Regions from separate parts of the Micromonospora desertarenae genome, predicted to be linked through region 1. Evidence: riboswitches for the same ligand, from Rfam matches in the RefSeq annotation. Region 1 holds a riboswitch; each other region holds the start of a gene.
The links. Region 1 has a riboswitch for cobalamin ahead of SM577_RS24570 (energy-coupling factor ABC transporter permease). Riboswitches for the same ligand answer to the same signal wherever they lie in the genome.

Region 1 (6,329 bases):
CGCCCGGTAGGCCGCGCCGACCCGGGGCACCCGGTCGGTGCGCGGGGGCTCCCGGAACCGCCACACCACCAGCAGCCCGACCGCCGTCAGCGCGGCCAGCAGGCCGACCGCCGGCGCCCAGCCGAACCGGTCGTAGACCAGCACGCAGGCGCCGCCGCCGAGCAGGTTGCCGAGGTAGCTGGCGGCGACCTGGATGCCGTTGCCGACGCCCCGGGCCGACTCGGCGAGCAGCCGGACGGCGACCGCGTCCACGGCGATGTCCTGGGTGGCCGAGAAGAAGACGTACGCGGCGCAGATGGCGACGACCGGGCCGAGCCGCTCGGCGGGGCGGGTGAACGGCAGCAGCGCCAGCAGAGCCAGCACCAGGGCGGCCTGGAACACCAGCAACCAGGACCGGTAGTGGCCGCGGTGCCGGGAACCGTAGCGGTCGAGGATCGGCGCCCACAGGAACTTGATCGGCCAGATCAGACCGACGATCTGCAGCAGCGCCAGGGTGTCCAGCGACGTCCCGCCGTCGCGCAGGATGGCGGTCAGCCCGACGGTGATGAAGCCGATGCCGAGGTACTGGGTGACGTACAGCGCGGTGAGCGTGCCGAGACGGCCCTTCATGCGGCGCTCCGGTGGCCGAGCGAGGTGAGCTGACGCATGGCCTCGAGCGTCAGAGCCGCCCAGTTCCGCTTCACGCACCCTCCAGGTAAGGTCAGCCTTCGTTAGGGCAGGTTAGCCTAAGTTGGGCGCTCGACGGAACGCGCGTCGCCCTCCCTCCGATCCGCGATGGCGTCGAGCCTCGTCGATGGCGCGCGGGAGTGCCGCGGCCACGGGGTGACGACGTCGACGGTCAACCGGCAGCACGGCCTCGCCCGTCCGCACCCCGTAGCTAAGGACCCCGCACCATGACATACCAGGAGAAGATCTCCGATCTCGGCGAGTTGTCGCTCGTGACCGTGGACCCCGACCGGCACGCCGACCTGCTGCACGGCTGGGTCACCCAGCCCCGCAACTCGTTCTGGGGGATGGGCACGCACACGGTCGACCAGGTACGCGAGATCTACGCGTTCATCGACAGCCTGCCGACCCACCACGCCTACCTGATCATGGTCGACGGTGAACCGGTCGGGCTCTTCCAGACCTACCAACCGGAGGCGGACCCGGTGGGCGAGCGTTACCCGGTCCAGCCCGGCGACATCGGGATGCACCTGCTGCTCAACCCCGGCCGGCGCTACGCACGCGGCCTGACCACCGCCGTCGGCCCGGCGCTCGCCCGATTCCTGTTCCGTGACCCGGCCGCGCAGCGGATCGTCGTCGAGCCGGACGTGCGCAACCACCTCGCCCTGCGCCGCCTGGAGGCCGAGGGCTTCACCTTCGGCTCCGAGGTCGACATGCCGGACAAGCGCGCCCAGCTCGCCTTCCTGACCCGGGCCCGGTTCGAGGCGGACCACCCGACCCCGGCCTGAACCGCCGTCGGGGCGGTCCCGCACGCCCACCGGTCCGCTCCCGCCACCGCCGCGGCAGTCGAACCGGCTGCGTGGGACACCCACCGCCGAGGGGAGCCGACGACACGAGATGCCGGTCGCGTCGCTGACCGACACCCGTGGCGTCCGCTGTCGGCTTCGTCTCACCGATCGTTCACCCCCGGGCCGCTGCCCGCCGGTCGGGTCCGGCGACCGGCCGGCGGGCCGGCCCGCGCGCCACGAATTCCCAGCTGGCGCCGATGCTCCGGGCACCCGCTCTGACCAGGGCCGCGAGGCGCCGGCCGGCGGACGGCGGGTGCCCGGGCCGGCGGCGGCGGCTTGCCCGCAGGATGACCGACCGATAGCCTCTCGCCGTCAAGGTGCACGGGAAGCCGGTGTGAGACCGGCGCGGCCCTCGCCACTGTGACCGGGTAGCGATCTCCGACGACGCCACTGGGCCCATCCGGGCCCGGGAAGGCCGGAGGGAGCGTTGATCCGGGAGCCAGGAGACCGGCCTTGACGAGTGATCTCATCCACGAGGTGCTGGAGAGGAAGGTCGTTCCATGCATATCGCCGAGGGCTATCTGCCCCCGGTGCAGGCCGCGGCGTGGTTCGCGGTGTCCGCACCGTTCGTCGTCCATGGCAGCCGGACGCTGGTCCGGCAGGTGCGCCGGGATCCGGATTCGAAACTGCTGCTGGGAGCGGCGGGCGCCTTCACGTTCGTGCTGTCCGCGTTGAAGATTCCGTCGGTGACCGGGTCGTGTTCGCACCCCACCGGCACGGGGCTGGGCGCTGTGCTGTTCCGGCCACCGGTGATGAGTGTGCTGGGCGGCATCGTGCTGCTGTTCCAGGCGGTGCTGCTGGCCCACGGCGGGTTGAGCACACTGGGCGCCAACATCTTCTCGATGGCGATCGTCGGCCCGTGGGTCGCCTTCGCCGTCTACGCCCTGGTCCGCCGGGCCGGTGGCGGGATGGACGTGGCAGTGTTCGCCGCCGCGGCGCTGGGTGACCTCGCCACGTACTGCGTCACCAGCGTCCAGTTGGCGCTGGCGTTTCCCGACCCGGCGGCCGGGTTCGTCGCCGCGCTGGCGAAGTTCGGCGGGATCTTCGCCGTGACCCAGATCCCGCTGGCGATCAGCGAAGGGCTGCTCTCCGTGCTGGTGGTACGCCTGCTGACCCGGACCAGCGGGGACGACCTGCGCCGGCTCGGGGTGCTGCGGACGCCGGCGGAGGTACGGGCATGAAGCGCTTCACCCGGACGAACCTGGTGCTGCTGCTCGCGGTGCTGGCCCTGGCGGTGGCGCCGGTGGCACTCGGACTCGGGTCGGGCGACGAGCCCTTCACCGGGGCGGACGCCCTGGCCGAGCAGGCGATCGTGGACGACCACCCGGACTACGAGCCGTGGTTCGCGCCGATCTACGAGCCGCCGTCCGGCGAGGTGGAGTCCGCGCTCTTCGCGCTCCAGGCCGCGCTGGGCGCCGGGTTCCTCGGCTACTACTTCGGGGTCGCCCGGACCCGGCAGCGGCAGCGGAGCACCGCCGCCGAGCAGCCGCGCGAGTAGTGTTCGCGCTCGACGTCGCGGCGCACACCGGTCCCTGGCGGCCGCGGCACCCCGCCGAGAAGGCGCTGCTCTCCCTCGGGCTGCTGGCCTGCGCGGTCGCGCTGCCGCCGTGGCCGGGTGCGGTGCTGTCGGGCGGGGCCGCCGCCACCCTGCTGCTCGGCCCCGCCAGGGTGTCGCCGGCCGTGCTGCTGCGGGCGGCCCGGGTGCCGCTGCTCTTCGTGGCCACCTCGACCGTGCCCCTGCTGGTGACGATGCCGGCGCCGGCCCGGCTGGCGGTCGACCCGGCCGGCCCGGCGCTCGCGGCGCAGACCGCCGGACGGTCGGTGGCGGCGTTGGCCTGCCTGCTGCTGTTCAGCGCCACCACCCCGCTGTCGGAGGTGCTGCCCCGGCTGCACCGGCTGGGGATCCCGGCGGCGGTCACCGAGGTCGCCGCGCTGACGTACCGGATGCTCTTCCTGCTCGTGGACAGCGTGCGCGCGGTCCGGGAGGCGCAGGCGGCGCGGCTCGGCTTCCGGACCTGGCGCACCGCCTACGCGTCCCTCGCCGGGCAGGCGGGTGCGGTGTTCGTCCGGGCGTTCAGCCGCGCGCGGCGGCTCGAGGAGGGGTTGGCGTTGCGCGGATACACCGGATCGCTCGCGGTGCAGGTGGAAGCCCGCCGGATGTCACCGCCGTTCGTGGCGGCCACCGTGGGTTTGCTCGTGACCATCGTCGTCGCCACCGCCGTCGCGGGGTCGCGGTGGTGACCGGCCCGCTGCTGGAGATGGCCGGGGTGCACTACGCCTACCAGCCGGGCCGCCCGGTCCTGACCGGCGTCGACCTGCGCGTCGAGGCGGGCCGGCGGCTGGCTGTGGTCGGGCCCAACGGCGGTGGGAAGACCACCCTGTTCAAGCTGGCGGCCGGCGCGCTGAGGCCCGGCTCCGGGCAGGTCACCGTCGCCGGCCACCGGGTACGGCACACCCGGGCCGGGCTGCGCGCGCTGCGGCAGCAGGTCCAGCTGGTGGTGCAGGACCCGGACGACCAGCTCTTCTCCGCCAGCGTCCGGCAGGACGTCTCGTTCGGACCGGTCAACCTCGGGCTGCCCGCCGAGCAGGTCCGCCGGCGCTGCGACGAGGCGCTGGCCGCGCTCGGCGTCACGGCGGTCGCCGACCGGCCCACCCACCTGCTCTCCTACGGCCAGCGCAAGCGGGTGGCCATCGCCGGCGCCGTGGCGATGCGGCCCCGGCTGCTCATCCTGGACGAGCCGACGGCCGGGCTCGACCCGGCCGGGGTGGAGGCGTTGCTGCGGACGCTGGACGACCTGCACGCCGCCGGCACCACGGTGGTGCTGTCCACCCACGACCTCGACCTCGCGTACCGCTGGGCGGACACCATGGCCGTGGTGACCGGCGGTGGGGTACGCACCATGCCGACGGCGGACGGGATGGCCGACCCGCGGCTGCTCACCGCGGCCCAGTTGCTGCCCGCCTGGGCCCCGCTGGTGCACCGGCTGCTGGACCGGGTCCCCGGCCTGGCCGGGAACCGGCCCCGCTCCGCCGCCGAACTCGCCACCCTGCTCACCGGCGACCCCGAGCGGGCGCCCTGACGCCGGCCGCCGGGACGGGAGCGGAGCGGCGGCGTCGGCGGGCTACCGCACCGAGGATCACGTCGACGACGAGGAAACCGAGCAGGGTGACGCCGAACCAGGGCAGCGCCCAGCCGACGGCCACCGTGAGCGGCACGCCGAGCAGCAGTGCCCAGACCGGCAGCCGCCGTACGCCGCCGCGGGCGGGCGGAGCACCGAGCGGGAAACGCCGCTCGGCACGGGTGGGGCGGCGCTGCCACCACATCCGGTATCCCCAGACGATCACGCAGAGCAGGCCGAGGGCGAGCGCGGCGAGCAGGATCTGGTTGACCGGGCCGAACAGCACGCCCATGTGGGCCTGGATGCCGAGGCTGCTGAGCTGGGCCAGCAGCGGCCAGTCGGCGAAGTCGCTGCGGGCGGTGACCGTGCCGGCGACCGGATCGACGGCGACCCGGTCCTTCGCGACGGGCCAGGTGTTGTCGGTCTGGGTGACCGTCCAGGCGGTACCGGCCGTCTCGGCGGGGATGATCTCCACCGGGCCGGCCAGGCCGGCGTCCCGGGCCACGGCCAGCACCCGGTCGTAGGTCGCCGGGTCCACGGCCGCGGCGGCGGACGCGCCGTGGTGGTGCGCGCCGCCGGCGTCCGCCGGGGTGCCGGTGAGGCTGGTGGAGAGCTGCGGGGTGCCGGCGCGCAGGGCCGCCAGGCCGGCGCTGAAGTTCGCGCCGGCGTAGCGGGACCAGGTCAGACCGGTGGCGGAGAGGAAGAGCAGGCCGACGACGAGCCAGACCCCGGTGGTGGCGTGCCAGCCCCGGGTGCGCCGTACCCCCTTGCCGGCGGCCAGGTCGGGCACGAGCAGGTGCCTGGCGCGGGCACGCGTGGGACCGCGGCGACGCCACCACAGGACGATCCCCCCGAGGACGAGGACCCACAGCCAGCTCGCGGCGAGCTCGGAGTAGTGCCGGCCGAGGTCGCCCAGGTGCAGGTTGCGGTGCAGGTCGTCCAGCCAGGTGGTGGCGGGGGTGGCGCCGAACCAGGTGGTCAGCTGCCCCTTCACCGCGCCGCTGTACGGGTCGACGTAGACGGTGTGTTGCCGGTCGCCGAGGTCGGGTTGGGAGAACACCACCCGGGTGGTCGTGTCGCCGATGCCCGGCTGCACGGCGGCGAGGGTGCCGCCGGGGTGCGCGGCGCGGGCCGCGGTGATCTGCACGGCGAGCGGCTGGGGTGGACCGCCGACCGCGGTGGTGGTGAGTTCGTCGCCGTAGAGGGCCCGGTCCAGCTGCGGGGTGATCGTGTAGGCGAGGCCGGTCAGGGCGGCGACCAGCAGGAAGGGGGCGACCAGGATGCCGGCGTAGAAGTGCAGCCGCGTCAGCAGCGCGGCGAAGGGCGCCAGCCGCCGTGCAGGCTGCGCGGTGCCCGCCGGGGCGGCAGGGGAGTCCGGCGCGTCTTCGGGCAGTTCGGTCACCGACATGGACCACTCCGATCGGAATTCACGGGTTCTGGTTGCGGTTGACTCGTGCCCGTCGAGCCATCTCGGGGTTGCCCGGTCGCCGTCTCCCGGTCGAGTAGTCGGGTCGATGCCTCAGGAAGTTCCCGGTCGACCGCTCGGGTCGGTGCGGCTCATCCGTCCGCGGCGCCCTCGGCCTGTCGTGCCGCGCCGTCGGCCTGTCGTGCCGGGCGGTCGGACTGCGGTGCCGCCCGGTCGGCCTGGCTGGCGGCGGCGAGGAAGGCGTTGTAGCGGGCCAGGTCGTCGACCTCG
Region 2 (6,329 bases), on a different contig from region 1:
GTGCGGGCCGTCCGGGCAGGCCGGGTCGGGGGCGGCGGGGTCGCAGGCGAACCGGCAGCCGGCCACCCGGTCGACCGGCGGCAGCAGCGCGGCGAGCGCGCGGACGGCGGTGGACTTGGCGGTGCCCTTCTCGCCGCGCACCAGCACCCCGCCGATGGCCGGGCTGACCGCGTTGAGCAGCAGCGCGAGCCGCATGTCGGCCATGCCGAGCACGGCGCTGAACGGGTAGCCGGTCACTGCGCTGCCTTCCGTTCGCGACTGCGGGGCTCGCAGAACCGGCTCACTCCTCGCGCTCACTGCCGCTCCTCCAGGTCGCCCTCGGTGGTCAGGTACGTCTCCCGGAGCCGGTCCAGGGTGGCCGGGGCGGGCGCGGCCCACAGGCCCCGGTCGGCGGCCTCCAGCAGCCGCTCGGTGATGCCGCGCAGCGCCCACGGGTTGGACCGCTCCAGGAACTCCCGGGTGGTCTCGTCGAAGACGTACGCGGCCGCCAGGTGCTCGTACATCCAGTCGTCGACCACGCCGGCGGTGGCGTCGTAGCCGAACAGGTAGTCCACGGTGGCGGCCAGCTCGAAGGCACCCTTGTAGCCGTGCCGGCGCATGGCCGCGATCCACTTCGGGTTGACCACCCGGGCCCGGAACACCCGCCGGGTCTCCTCGCCCAGCGTCCGGGTCCGCACGTCGTGCGGCATCGCCGAGTCGCCGACGTACGCGGCCGGGGCGGCGCCGGTGAGGTGGCGGACCATCGCCACCATCCCGCCGTGGTACTGGAAGTAGTCGTCGGAGTCGACGATGTCGTGCTCGCGGGTGTCCTGGTTCTTCACCGCCACCGCGATCCGGGCGAAGGAGCGTTCCATGTCCGCCCGCGCCTCCCGCCCCTCCAGCCCCCGGCCGTAGGCGTAGCCGCCCCAGACCGCGTACACCTCGGCCAGGTCGGCGTCGCTGCGCCAGTTGCGGGCGTCGATCAGCGGCAGCAGCCCGGCGCCGTACGCGCCCGGTTTGGAGCCGAAGATGCGGGCGGTGGCCCGGCGTTCGTCGCCGTGCTCGGCCAGATCGGCGGCGACGTGCGCGCGGACGTGGTTGTCGGCGGCCGGCTCGTCGAGGGCGGCGACCAGCCGCACGGCGTCGTCGAGCAGCGCGACGACGTGCGGGAAGGCGTCCCGGAAGAAGCCGGAGATGCGCACCGTGACGTCGATCCGGGGCCGGCCCAGCTCCGCCAGCGGCACCACCTCGACGCCGGTGACCCGGCGGGACCGGTCGTCCCAGGTGGGCCGGCAGCCGAGCAGCGCGAGCACCTCGGCGATGTCGTCGCCCTGGGTCCGCATGGCGCTGGTGCCCCAGACGGTGAGCCCGACCGAGCGCGGGTACCCGCCGGTGTCGGCGAGGTGCCGGGCGAGCAGCGAGTCGGCGAGCGCCACGCCGACGTCCCAGGCGTTGCGGCTGGGGATCGCCTTCGGGTCGACGGAGTAGAAGTTCCGCCCGGTGGGCAGCACGTTGACCAGGCCGCGGGTGGGCGAGCCGGACGGGCCGGGCGGCACGAACCGGCCGTCGAGCGCGGCCAGCGTGTGCGCCAGTTCGTCGGTGGTCCGCTCCAGCCGGGGCACCAGTTCGGTGGCGGCGAAGCGGAGCACCGCGGCGGCGTCCGGGACGGCCCGGCCGGTGACCTCCTCGACCACCGCGTCGACCTTGTCGGGCGCCCAGCCGAGGGTCTCCATGCCGACCACCAGCCGCCGGGCGAGCGCCTCGATCAGGTCCACCGCGTCGGCGGCGGTGCCGGCCGGCCCGTCGACGGTGTCGCTCAGCGCCTCCGGCGCGGTCAGCCGCTCCCCGGGCGCGGCGAGCAGCGCCTGCTCGTCCAGCCCGTACGCGGCGGCGAGCGCCTGCCGCAGGCCGGGCAGCGCGTACCGGCCACCCCAGACCTGCGGGGCGCGCAGCACGGCGAGGACGAGGTTCACCCGCGGCTCGCCGGTGGGCGCGGCGGCGAGAACGTGCAGCCCGTCGCGGATCTGCACGTCCTTGACCTCGCACAGGTAGCCGTCGAGGTGCAGCACGAAGTCGTCGAAGTCGTCCTCGCCGGGCATCTGCTCGGTGTGCAGGTCGTGGTGCAGCTCGGCGGCGCGCACCAGCGCCCAGATCTGGGCCCGCACGGTGGGCACCTTGGCCGGGTCGAGGGCCTGCACGGTGGCGTACTCGTCGAGCAGCTGCTCCAGCCGGGCCAGGTCGCCGTACGTCTCGGCGCGGGCCATCGGCGGCACCAGGTGGTCCACGACCACGGCGTGCGCGCGGCGCTTGGCCTGGGTGCCCTCGCCGGGGTCGTTGACGATGAACGGGTAGACCAGCGGCAGGTCGCCGAGGACGGCGTCCGGGGCGCAGCCGGCGGCCAGCCCGAGTCCCTTGCCGGGCAGCCATTCCAGGGTGCCGTGCTTGCCCAGGTGCACCACCGCGTCGGCGCCGAAGCCGCCGTCGGCGACCGGCGCGGCCAGCCACCGGTACGCGGCCAGGTAGTGGTGGCTGGGCGGCAGGTCCGGGTCGTGGTAGATGGCGATCGGGTTCTCCCCGAAGCCGCGCGGCGGCTGGATGAGCAGCACGACGTTGCCGAACCGCAGCCCGGCCAGCACGATGTCCCCGCCGTCGGTGTAGAGCTCGCCGGGGGGCTCGCCCCAGTGCTCACGCATCCGTTCGCGCAGCTCGGCGGGCAGCTGGTCGAACCAGCGGCGGTAGCGGTCGCCGGGCACCCGGGCGGGCGCGGCGGCGAGCTGCTCGGGGGTGAGCCACTCGACGTCGTGCCCGCCGGCGGCGATGAGGGCGTGGATGAGCGCGTCCCCGTCGTCGGGCACACGGGCGTCGCCGAGGTGGTAGCCGGCCTCGGCGAGCGCGCCGAGCAGCCGGACCGCCGAGGCGGGGGTGTCCAGCCCGACCGCGTTGCCGACCCGGGAGTGCTTCGTCGGGTATGAGCTGAGCACCACCGCGACCCGCTTCCGCGCGTTCGGCAGCCGCCGCAGCCGGGCCTGCCGCACCGCGACGCCGGCGACCCGGGCGGCGCGTTCCGGGTCGGCGACGTAGCCCGAGAGCCCGTCGGCGTCGATCCGCTTGAACGAGAACGGCACGCTGATGATGCGGCCGTCGAACTCGGGGACGGCCACCTGCATGGCGGCGTCCAGCGGGGACAGTCCGGCGTCGCTGCCGGCCCACTGCTCCCGGGTGCTGGTCAGGCAGAGCGCCTGGATCACCGGCACGTCGAGGGCGGCGAGCGCGCCCACGTCCCAGGCGTCCTCGTCGCCGCCGCCGGAGGCGTCCGCGGCGACCGTGCCGCCGGCGGCGAGCACGGTGACCAGCAGGGCGTCGCAGCCGGCGAAGAGGCCCAGCGGCCCGGCGCCCGAGGTGAGCCCGCGCAGCGAGCCGCAGAAGATCGGCAGCGGGTTGCCACCGGCGGCGTCGACCGCGGCGGCCAGGGTGTCCACGAAGGCGGTGTTCCCGGCGAGGGCGTGCGCCCGGTAGAAGACGATGCCGACGGTCGGCCGGTCCGGGTCGGCGGGGTGCTCGCCGTGCACGCCGTAGGCCGGGGTGGGCGCGGGCGGGGCGAAGCCCTCGCCGGTGAGCAGCACCGTGTCGGAGAGGAACCGGGCCAGCTGGGCGAGGTTGGCCGGCCCGCCCTCGACCAGGTAGGCCAGCGCCTCGGTGGCCACTCCGGACGGCACGGTGGAGGCGGCCATCAGCTCCGCGTCCGGCACCGCCTCGCCGCCGAGCACCACCGTGGGCACGCCGGAGGCGAGCACCGTGGCCAGCCCGTCCGGCCACGCCTGCCGGCCGCCGAGCAGGCGTACGACCGCGAGGTGGACGCCGTCGAGCAGCGCGGGCACGGCGTCGGCGGCGACCCGGGCCGGGTTGGCCAGCCGGTAGTCGGCGCCGCTGGCCCGGGCGGCGAGCAGGTCGGTGTCGGCGGTGGAGAGCAGCAGGATGCGCACGAATGGCTCCGGAGAGTGACGCCCACCCGGTCGACGGAGGCGGCCGGGCGCGGCGGGACGGGTGCTGGTTCAGCGGACGGGCGGCGCCGGCGGCCGGCTCACCGGCGGCGGGCCGGTGCCGGGACGCGGCAGGGTGCGGAACTCAGCGGTGAACGACGGTGCGGCGGCCCGCGGCGGGCGCGGCGGCGCGGCGGCTCAAGGCGGCGGGTGCGCTGGCGCGGCCGGGCCGGGTACGGCGGCCGCCGCCGACGATGGAGACGCGGTGCGTCATCGGGTCCTCCTCGGGTGTCCACGCCCTGGGGTCAACTCCCGACGGCCGAAGTATCCTGGCTCCCGGATCGACGCTCACCCCCGGCCTTCCAACCGCGCACGCACGGCCGTGACTCACGAGGGGGGATCGCTCCCCGGTGACAGTGGCGGGACCGCGCCGGAATCGCACCGGCTTCCTTCACTGCCGTCAGGCCGGGAATGCTGCCACACCCGCCGGGTACCGGTCAACGCGCCCTCGCCGCCCCGCGTCGCCCTGCGCCGCCGTCGAACCGCTCCGATCCGCGCGGAGCCGCATCGCTCCACCACCCGGGCTCTGCGTCAACCCACGCAACGGTTCCCGCCCGCTGAGGCCGCGTGGGTTGACGCCGGGCAGAGGGCACGCGGAGGGGGATGCCGGCGGCGCGGCCGACGTGCCGGGAGCCCGATCTCCGGCGGGGTTTAGGATCTTGGCGGACAGCCGTTTTCCGCACCCGTCCGAGGAGGTGTCGCGATGATCGACATGAGGTTCGAGCACCTCGCCGGGCGAGTCTGGCTCTGCCCCGGCGACCCCGATCCGGCGGCCGTACAGGCCGGCGTCGCGCTGGTCGCCGACGACCGGGGCAGCGTGCTGATCGACGCCGGGCAGAGCCCCGCGCACGCCCGGGAGATCCAGGCCGCGCTGCGCGCCGCCGGGCTGCCGGCGCCGCGCTGGCTGGTCTACACCCACCACCACTGGGACCACGTCTGGGGCGCCTGCGCCTGGCCGGACGTGGAGATCGTGGGACACGTCGCCGGCGAGCGGCTGCTGCGCGAGGAGGCGGCCCGGCCGTGGAGCCACCGGTACCTGCGCGAGCAGGTGCGGGCCAATCCGCGGCTCGGCCCCAGCTTCCGGGCCCGGGCGTTGGCCGTCGACTCGTGGGAGGGCTTCGCGGTGCTGCCGCCCACCCGGACCTTCACCGACGAGCTGGAGCTGCCGGTGGGCGTACGGGTGCGGCACGTCGGGGGCGGACACGCACCGGACTCCACCGTGGTGACCGTGCCGGACTCGGGGGTGCTGCTGCTCGGCGACGCCTACTACCCGCCGCCGGCACACCTGCGCACCCCGGCGGACCGGCCCGACCTGGGCCTGGTACGCCGGCTGCTGAGCGACGACGTCCAGTGGTACGTGGCGAGCCACCAGCCGCCGATGACGCTGGACGAGGCGCGCGCGGCGGTCGCCGCCGAGGCGTGAACCCGCCCTCGTCCGGTCAGCGGGCGCGCCGCTCCGGGTGGGCCCGGTTCCAGGCGCGCATCCGCTCCGGGTAGCCGGTGCGGGCCGCCTCGTACAGCGGCACCGCGTGCTTGCGGGCGATCGCGCCGGCGGCCCGCGGGGTGCCGGTCCGGCGGCGGATCCACTCGCCGTCGTGGGCGATCGCCACCACCGTGGTGTCCGTCGCCGTGGTCTCCGGTTCCAGGTAGAACTCCACGCCCCGGCGGCTGGTCACGAACGCCTCCAGCGCCGCCAGGTCCTCGCGGGTCGCCTCCCGGTCGAGTTTCGTCACCGCTCCCTCGGCGGCCCGCGGCCGCCGGCTGAACCAGCCCATGCCCCGCTCCTCTCCTCGCCCTCCCAGTGCACCACCCCTGCCTGGCAACCCCCTGGACACTCCCTGAGAGCCCCCTGCGCGGCGAACCGGGGATCGTCCGCCGGAAGGTGGGCGTCGACGACCACCTGCTGAGCGATCGTGGTGACCACCGTCGCGGGTCAGCGGGACGGGGGGCGGAGGGCGGGGACCAGGGCGAGGGTGGGCACCAGGAGCAGCGGCACCACCAGCAGGGCCTGCAGCGTGCCGACCCGGTCGCCGAGCATCCCGAGCAGCGGCGGCCCGCCGAGGAACGCGGTGTAGCCGATCACCGCGACCACGCTGACCCGGGCCGGGGCCCGCTCCTCGTCGTCGGCGGCCGCGCTCATCCCGACCGGGAAGCCGAGCGAGGCGCCGACGCCCCAGAGCGCGACGCCGGCGATCGCCACCGGCCCCGATCCGGCCAGCACCGCCGTGGCGGCGCCGACGGTGGCGAGCAGGATGGTGGCGACCAGCACCCGCACCCGACCCCACCGGTCCAGCGCCAGGGTGCCGACCG
Region 3 (6,329 bases), on a different contig from region 1:
GCACCGCCGCGACTAGCCGGCCGAGCCGACGCAGCCGCCGTCCCGACGACCGCGCCCAGCACCGACCTGAGCGCCCGACAACCCAGCGCCGACACGTCAGAGACCGACCCCCGACCGGACCGGACAGGCAGACCGTCACCGACGGTCACCTCGGACCCGGCAGTACATCCAGAAGAGCGTGATGACTCTGCGGCAGCGGCCCGCTCGGGCGGCGGCGCGCCGACCTACCGCCGCGCGACCTCACCACCCGCGTCGCGGGTCAGGGGAGGCGGGCCTCCAGCACGCCCTCGCGGATCCGGGTCTGCAGGATCTGCTGGTCGTTGCCGGACGGGCCGTGCACGACCTCGCCGCCGTTGAGCCGGAACGTGCTGCCGTGCCACGGGCAGACCACGCACTCGTGCCCGTCGACCACCTGCACCTCACCCTGGCCGAGCGGGCCGCTCTGGTGGGGGCAGCGCTCCAGCATCACCGTGACGTCGTCGTCGTGCCGGTAGAGGATCACCGACACGTCGTCGATCTCCCGGGTGATCAGTTGGCGCTGCGGCAGGGCCGCCATGTCGCCCAGCGGGTGCCAGCCGCCGCTCATCCGGTGCATCTCGGAGATGCTCTGGTTGACCTGCGCGCCCTGCTTGTACGCCAGGTGCCCGCCGATGTAGGCGCCCATGCTGGCCGCGCTGAGCCCCATCATGCCGAGGGCCCGGCCGAGCCCGTGCCGCCCGCGCAGGCGCGCGCTCACCGAGCCGGCGTAGAAGGCCAGGGCGACGGTGTTGGACGCGGCGTGCACCAGGCCCACCCGGCGCTGGTCGGGGGCGAGCGCGGCCCAGTCGTTGAGGCCGGCGACCGCCGCCGGCAGGGCGCTCACCGTGCCCAGCGTGGTGAGCGTGGTGGCCGCCCGCTGCTGCCCGGGCAGCACGTCCAGCACCGCCGCGCTGATCCAGGCGCCCACCGGCACCTGCACCATCGCCGGGTGCAGCGGATGGCCCAGCCACACCCCGTGCAGCAGGTCGCGGACCCGCTGCGGCCGCAGCGTCGCCTGCACCGCACGCTGCAACCGGTCACCCACCCGGTCCAGCCGGGTGTTCTGTTCGATCTTCGTCAACAGTGCTCGCACCCGTACCGACTTCCCGGCGTTCGCGGTCGCAAACCGGTCGGCGGTGACGGATCCGCCGCGGTGCGTGGCGACCGGGCGACGGCCCGGTCCGGGATCACCGGGCCGGTTCCGCCCAGCGGTCCTGGTGGACGGCGTCGGCCAGCGGCCGCTTCTGCCGCCAGCCGTGCCGGGCCAGGTCGGGCACGGACTCGAGGTGGGTGACCGGGCCCAGGCAGAGCCAGGCCACCGGCCGGATGCCGGGCGGGATCCCCAGCAGGTCGGCCAGCCACGGCTCCCGGTAGAAGGACACCCAACCGACGCCGAGTCCCTCGGCCGTGGCGGCCAGCCAGAGGTTCTGGATGGCCAGGCAGACCGAGTAGAGCCCGGTGTCGGCGATGGCGTGGCGGCCCAGCACGGCCGGGCCGCCCCGGGCCGGGTCGTAGGTGACCACGATCGACAGGGTCGACTCCAGCACGCCGTCGATCTTGATGCGGGCGAACGTCTCGGCCGCCGCGCCGTCCAGCGTGGCGGCGAACGTCTCCCGCTCGGTGCGTACGTGGTCGTGGAAGCGGCGCCGCAGCTCGGGGTCGCGGACCACGACGAAGTCCCAGGGCTGGGAGTAGCCGACGCTCGGCGCGGCGTGCGCCGCGGTGAGGATCCGGTGCAGCACCTCCTCGGGCACCGGCGCGCCGGTGAACTGGGCGCGCACGTCCCGGCGGCGGTGGATGACGTCGTACAGCTCGGTGTTCAGGGCAGGCTCCCGCTGCGCTCGGCCCACGCCCCGGCGTGGGCACCGGACGCGAGGCCGGTCTTCGGACTCCCGGATCGACGCCTGGCCGCCCGCCTTCCCGGCCGTCGGGCCAGTGGCTGCGCTGCTGCGCGTGGACGGTGGCTCCCCGGTCACCGCGGCGGGCCCGTGCCGGATTTCCACCGGCTTCCCGATTCTCCCCGCTCGCGCGGGGCACCTCGCATGATCGTGCCGTCGGTGATGCTAGCCCCGCGCCCGGTCGCCGGACACCCGGGCGGGTGGTAATCCGGTCGCGGGCCGGAGCCCCACAACCACTGTGGTTCCTGAGTGGTCGGGGCCGCGCTCGGCGCGACCGTGGTGCGAAGGGACGGAGCCCGAGACCACTGACGGTCACCCCCTGGCGTGCCGGCACCGCCGGGGGCATGCTGTGCCGATGGGCGTACGGGTCGAGCGGGACGGGCCGGTGACCACGGTGATCCTGGACCGGCCGGCGGCGCGCAACGCCGTCGACGGGCCGACCGCCCGGGCACTGGCCGACGCGTTCCGGGCCTTCGACGCCGATCCCGACGCGGCGGTGGCCGTGCTCTGGGGCGCCGGCGGCACGTTCTGCTCCGGGGCCGACCTGAAGGCGATCGGCACGCCCAGCGGCAACCGGGTCGAGGCGGAGGGCGACGGCCCGATGGGCCCGACCCGGCTGACCCTGACCAAGCCGGTGATCGCCGCCATCTCCGGGTACGCGGTGGCCGGCGGGCTGGAGCTGGCGCTCTGGTGCGACCTGCGGGTGGCCGAGTCCGACGCGGTGCTCGGGGTGTTCTGCCGGCGGTGGGGGGTGCCGTTGATCGACGGCGGGACGGTCCGGCTGCCCCGGCTGGTCGGCGAGAGCCGGGCGATGGACCTGATCCTCACCGGCCGGCCGGTACCGGCCGACGAGGCGTACGCCATGGGGTTGGTGAACCGGCTGGTCGCGCCGGGTGAGGCGCGGGCGGCGGCCGAGCGGCTGGCCGCCGAGATCGCCCGGCACCCGCAGACCTGCCTGCGCAACGACCGGGCCTCGGTGCTGGCCGGCGCGGGCCTGCCGGAGCCGGCGGCGCTCGCCACCGAGCTGGCGTACGGGATGGACTCGCTGGCCGCCGACGCGGCGGCCGGGGCGGCCCGGTTCACTGCCGGCGCCGGCCGGCACGGCGCCCCGGCCGACTGACGCCGCGACCGCATCGGAGCCGAGGGACGGGCGCCGCCGGGAGGCTGGTCCTCCCGGCGGCGCCCGATCCGGTGCCGCTCAGCTGCGGTTGATGGTGAAGGTGGAGGTGGTGTTGCGGATGTCCTGCCAGTTGTCGGTCAGCCGCAGGTTCACGAAGGTGGCCGAGCCGACGGCCGGGCCCTGACCCTGCTCCGGCATCTCGTTGACCCAGATGCCGAAGCCCGACTTGGCGTCGAACGCGTCACCGCTGCGCCGGGCCCCCGAGATCGACACGTTGGTGAAGACCGTGTCGGTGATCGGGTTCTCCGGCTGGCCCCCGTTGTACTTCGTCTGGAACATGATCCCGGAGTACGTGGGGTCGACGATGTCCACGTCCGAGACGCGGATGCCGCGGAACTCCTTCGACGCCGAGAAGACCCAGATCGCCGGGAAGGTCTGCGCACCCCAGAAGTGACCGCCGGCCCGGATCAGCGAGATGTTCTGGAACTGGGTCGGCGGGCTGGCGCCGAACCCGATGAACGGGTAGCCGAAGTCCAGCGAGCTGATCGTGATGCCGGAGTACGTCAGCATGTCCGCGATGTAGAGGTTGCGGAAGATGTTGTCGTAGCCGCCGTACACGGCGATCCCGGCCGCCCGCCAGGTGAGCGTGGCGGTCAGGTTCTCGAAGACGTTGCCGTGGTTGGCCGTGGACCCGCCCTGGTCGACGGCCGAGAAGAGGGCGAACGCGTCGTCGCCGTTGGACCGGCCCTCGGAGTTGCTGACCAGGTTGTTGGTGCTGCCGTTGGTCATGTTGACGGCGTCGGCGAAGGTGTTCCGGAAGCGGCTGTTGGTGATCTTCAGGCCGCTGACGCTCACCCCCCAGTACGCGCAGACGGTGTGCTCGACCCAGACGTTGTCCAGCGTCAGGTTGTCGACGTCGCGCAGCTCGCCCCAGACCTTGCCGGGGCCGTCGATGCGGTTGGTGTAGTTGCCGAAGAAGGCCAGGTGCTCGAAGGACGACCCGCTGGCCGAGGACTCCACCCGGAAGCCGGCGTCGGTGTTCTGCTGGCCGACCGGCGTCTGGAAGCGGGTGAACCACATGCCCGCGCCGACCACCTTGACCGCCTTGCCGTAGACCTGGAACTTCTGCGCTGTCTCGTACGTGCCGGCCGGCAGGTAGACGCCGATCAGGTTGCCGGTGGTGTCCATCCGGACCGCGTCCAGCGCGTTCTGCACGTCGGAGTGGCTGAACCCGTTCGGCACCCGGTACCGCGCCGGGTCCGGGTTGGCCCGCGGCGCCACCTGCTCCAGGTTCACGAAGTCGATGGCGTACGTGGTGCTGTTGGCCGGGTCCTTCTGCAACCGGATCCGGCTGCCCGCCGGGATGGTGGAGTCCAGCAGGATGTTCGCCTCGTCGTAGATGTGCCGGGGCGGGCCGGCGCTGGGCGAGTCGCTCGGGCTGGCCTCCGCGCCGTACAGCCAGATGTGCTTCGAGGTGAGGCTGATCGGCTTGTGCAGCACCCCGTTGACGTAGATGTTCAAGGTCGAGGTGATCCCGCCGCCGCCCGGCGCGTCCGGGATGGAGAAGCGGGTCACCAGGGCGTTGGCCGGGGCCCGGGTGGTCCACTCGACGTACGCGCCGGTGCTGTTCAGGGTCACCGCCCGCCGGCCGGACGCCTCCCCGGCCAGGTCGCCGATGGTCCGGTTCGGCCCGACCACCTGTGCCCCGCCGCCGACCGAGCCCTCCTCGGCCTCGTACATGTCGTACGGCAGGTTGGCGCCGCGGCCCACGAAGAGCGACCGGTCGCTGGTGTTGTTCTGCCGCTTCACCGGCAGTTCGTTGGCGTCGTCGGCGAGCACCACCCGGACCGTGTACCGGCCGTTGGCGGCGGTCCAGGTGCCCAGGTTGACCGGGCCGGCGCTGCCCCCGACGGCGATGGTGCCGGTGTACGAGCCGGTCAGCGTACGGACCACCGCGCCGGTGTCGTTCAGCACGGTCAGCGTGATGCCGTGCGCGCCGCTCGCCGAGGCGACAGTGCCCTGGTTGCGGATGGTCACCGCGAAGCTGACAGTGGCGCCGGCGCTCGGCGTGCCGGGCGACCAGGTCACCGCCGAGGCGACCAGGTCGGAGCTGGCCACCGGGCTGACCGTGAGCGCGGTCGGGCTGGTGTGGCCGTTGTTCGCCTCGTTCTGCTCGATCACCGTGTTCGCCGGGTCGACGGTGGCGCCGACCTGGTAGCTGCCGGCGTTGCGCGGCCCGATGTTCGCCGAGACGGTGGTCGACGCGCCGGCCGCCAGCGCCCCGACCGAGGCGGTGCCGACCTTCGTCGTACCCAGGTGGAAGTCGACGGTGGTGGCGGCGGAGGCCGCCGTGCCGGCGTTGCGCACGGTGGCGGAGAGGGTGATCGCGTCGGTCTCCACCGGCGCGGCGGGGGCTGCGGTGATCCCGGTGACGGTCAGGTCCGGGTTCGGCGCCGGCACGCCGATCACCTGGAGTTCGGCGACCTGGCCGTTGGACGAGCCGGAGTTGGCGGTGAACTGGAGCCGGACGTCGGCGGCGGTCGCCGACACCGGGATGGTCACCGTGTTGCTGCTGGCCGGGCTGAACGAGTACGTCGCCGAGCCGACCAGCGTGCCGAACCCGGAGGCCGACTGCTCCCGGCCGAGCACCTGGAAGGTCTGCGTACGCGGGCCCCAGACCGGGTCCGGGTTCAGCTTCACCACCAGCGCGCTGATGCTCGCGTTCGCGCCCAACGCCACGGTCAACGTGCTCGGGTACGCCCCGGGCGCGCCCTCCCAGTAGGTGGTGACGTCGTCGTCGTTGGCGTTGGCCGCGGCGAAGACGTGCACCATCGACGAGGCGGTGATCGGCTTGTCGACCGCGAGGTTGCTGCCGCCCGGCGTGCTGCCGGTGCGGGTCACCGTGTTGCTGTTCGCCGAGGTGTTGCCCGCCGCGTCCCGGGCCCGGACGACGTAGGAGACGGTCGCGGTGTCCGGTTGGTTGTCGGTCCAACTGAGGGTGGAGCCGTTCACGCTGCCCCGCAGCGCGCCGTTGGCGTAGACGTCGTAGCCGGTCACCCCGACGTTGTCGGTCGACGCCGACCAGGTCAGCCGGATCTGCCCGGCGGCCGGCTGGGTGTACGCCAGGTTGCCCGGCGCGGTCGGCGCGACCGTGTCGCCGGAGCTGCCGTTCCGGGTCACCGTGTTGCTGTCGGCCGACACGTTGCCCGCCGCGTCCCGGGCCCGGACGACGTAGCTGACGGTGGCGCTGGTCGGCTGGTTGTCGGTGTACGCCAGCGTGCTGCCGCTGACGC

Region 2: another riboswitch for cobalamin. It lies ahead of cobN (cobaltochelatase subunit CobN); the one in region 1 lies ahead of SM577_RS24570 (energy-coupling factor ABC transporter permease).
Region 3: another riboswitch for cobalamin. It lies ahead of bluB (5,6-dimethylbenzimidazole synthase); the one in region 1 lies ahead of SM577_RS24570 (energy-coupling factor ABC transporter permease).

What each region holds. Positions count from the first base shown of each region.
Region 1 covers NZ_JAXCFQ010000013.1:104,525-110,853, reverse strand. Annotated here, with positions in the region: gene SM577_RS24580 (MFS transporter) at 1-609, opposite strand, end outside; gene SM577_RS24575 (GNAT family N-acetyltransferase) at 894-1,454, shown strand; cobalamin riboswitch at 1,813-1,984, shown strand; gene SM577_RS24570 (energy-coupling factor ABC transporter permease) at 2,015-2,695, shown strand; gene SM577_RS24565 (energy-coupling factor ABC transporter substrate-binding protein) at 2,692-3,012, shown strand; gene cbiQ (cobalt ECF transporter T component CbiQ) at 3,012-3,755, shown strand; gene SM577_RS24555 (energy-coupling factor ABC transporter ATP-binding protein) at 3,752-4,594, shown strand; gene SM577_RS24550 (PepSY-associated TM helix domain-containing protein) at 4,566-6,041, opposite strand; gene SM577_RS24545 (bifunctional copper resistance protein CopD/cytochrome c oxidase assembly protein) at 6,191-6,329, opposite strand, start outside.
Region 2 covers NZ_JAXCFQ010000008.1:168,238-174,566, forward strand. Annotated here, with positions in the region: gene SM577_RS18580 (VWA domain-containing protein) at 1-297, opposite strand, end outside; gene cobN (cobaltochelatase subunit CobN) at 294-3,962, opposite strand; cobalamin riboswitch at 4,282-4,411, opposite strand; gene SM577_RS18590 (MBL fold metallo-hydrolase) at 4,723-5,442, shown strand; gene SM577_RS18595 (hypothetical protein) at 5,459-5,794, opposite strand; gene SM577_RS18600 (MFS transporter) at 5,953-6,329, opposite strand, start outside.
Region 3 covers NZ_JAXCFQ010000004.1:140,139-146,467, reverse strand. Annotated here, with positions in the region: gene SM577_RS09420 (LysM peptidoglycan-binding domain-containing protein) at 1-16, shown strand, start outside; gene SM577_RS09415 (Rieske (2Fe-2S) protein) at 260-1,111, opposite strand; gene bluB (5,6-dimethylbenzimidazole synthase) at 1,206-1,841, opposite strand; cobalamin riboswitch at 1,877-2,069, opposite strand; gene SM577_RS09405 (crotonase/enoyl-CoA hydratase family protein) at 2,272-3,036, shown strand; gene SM577_RS09400 (discoidin domain-containing protein) at 3,115-6,329, opposite strand, start outside.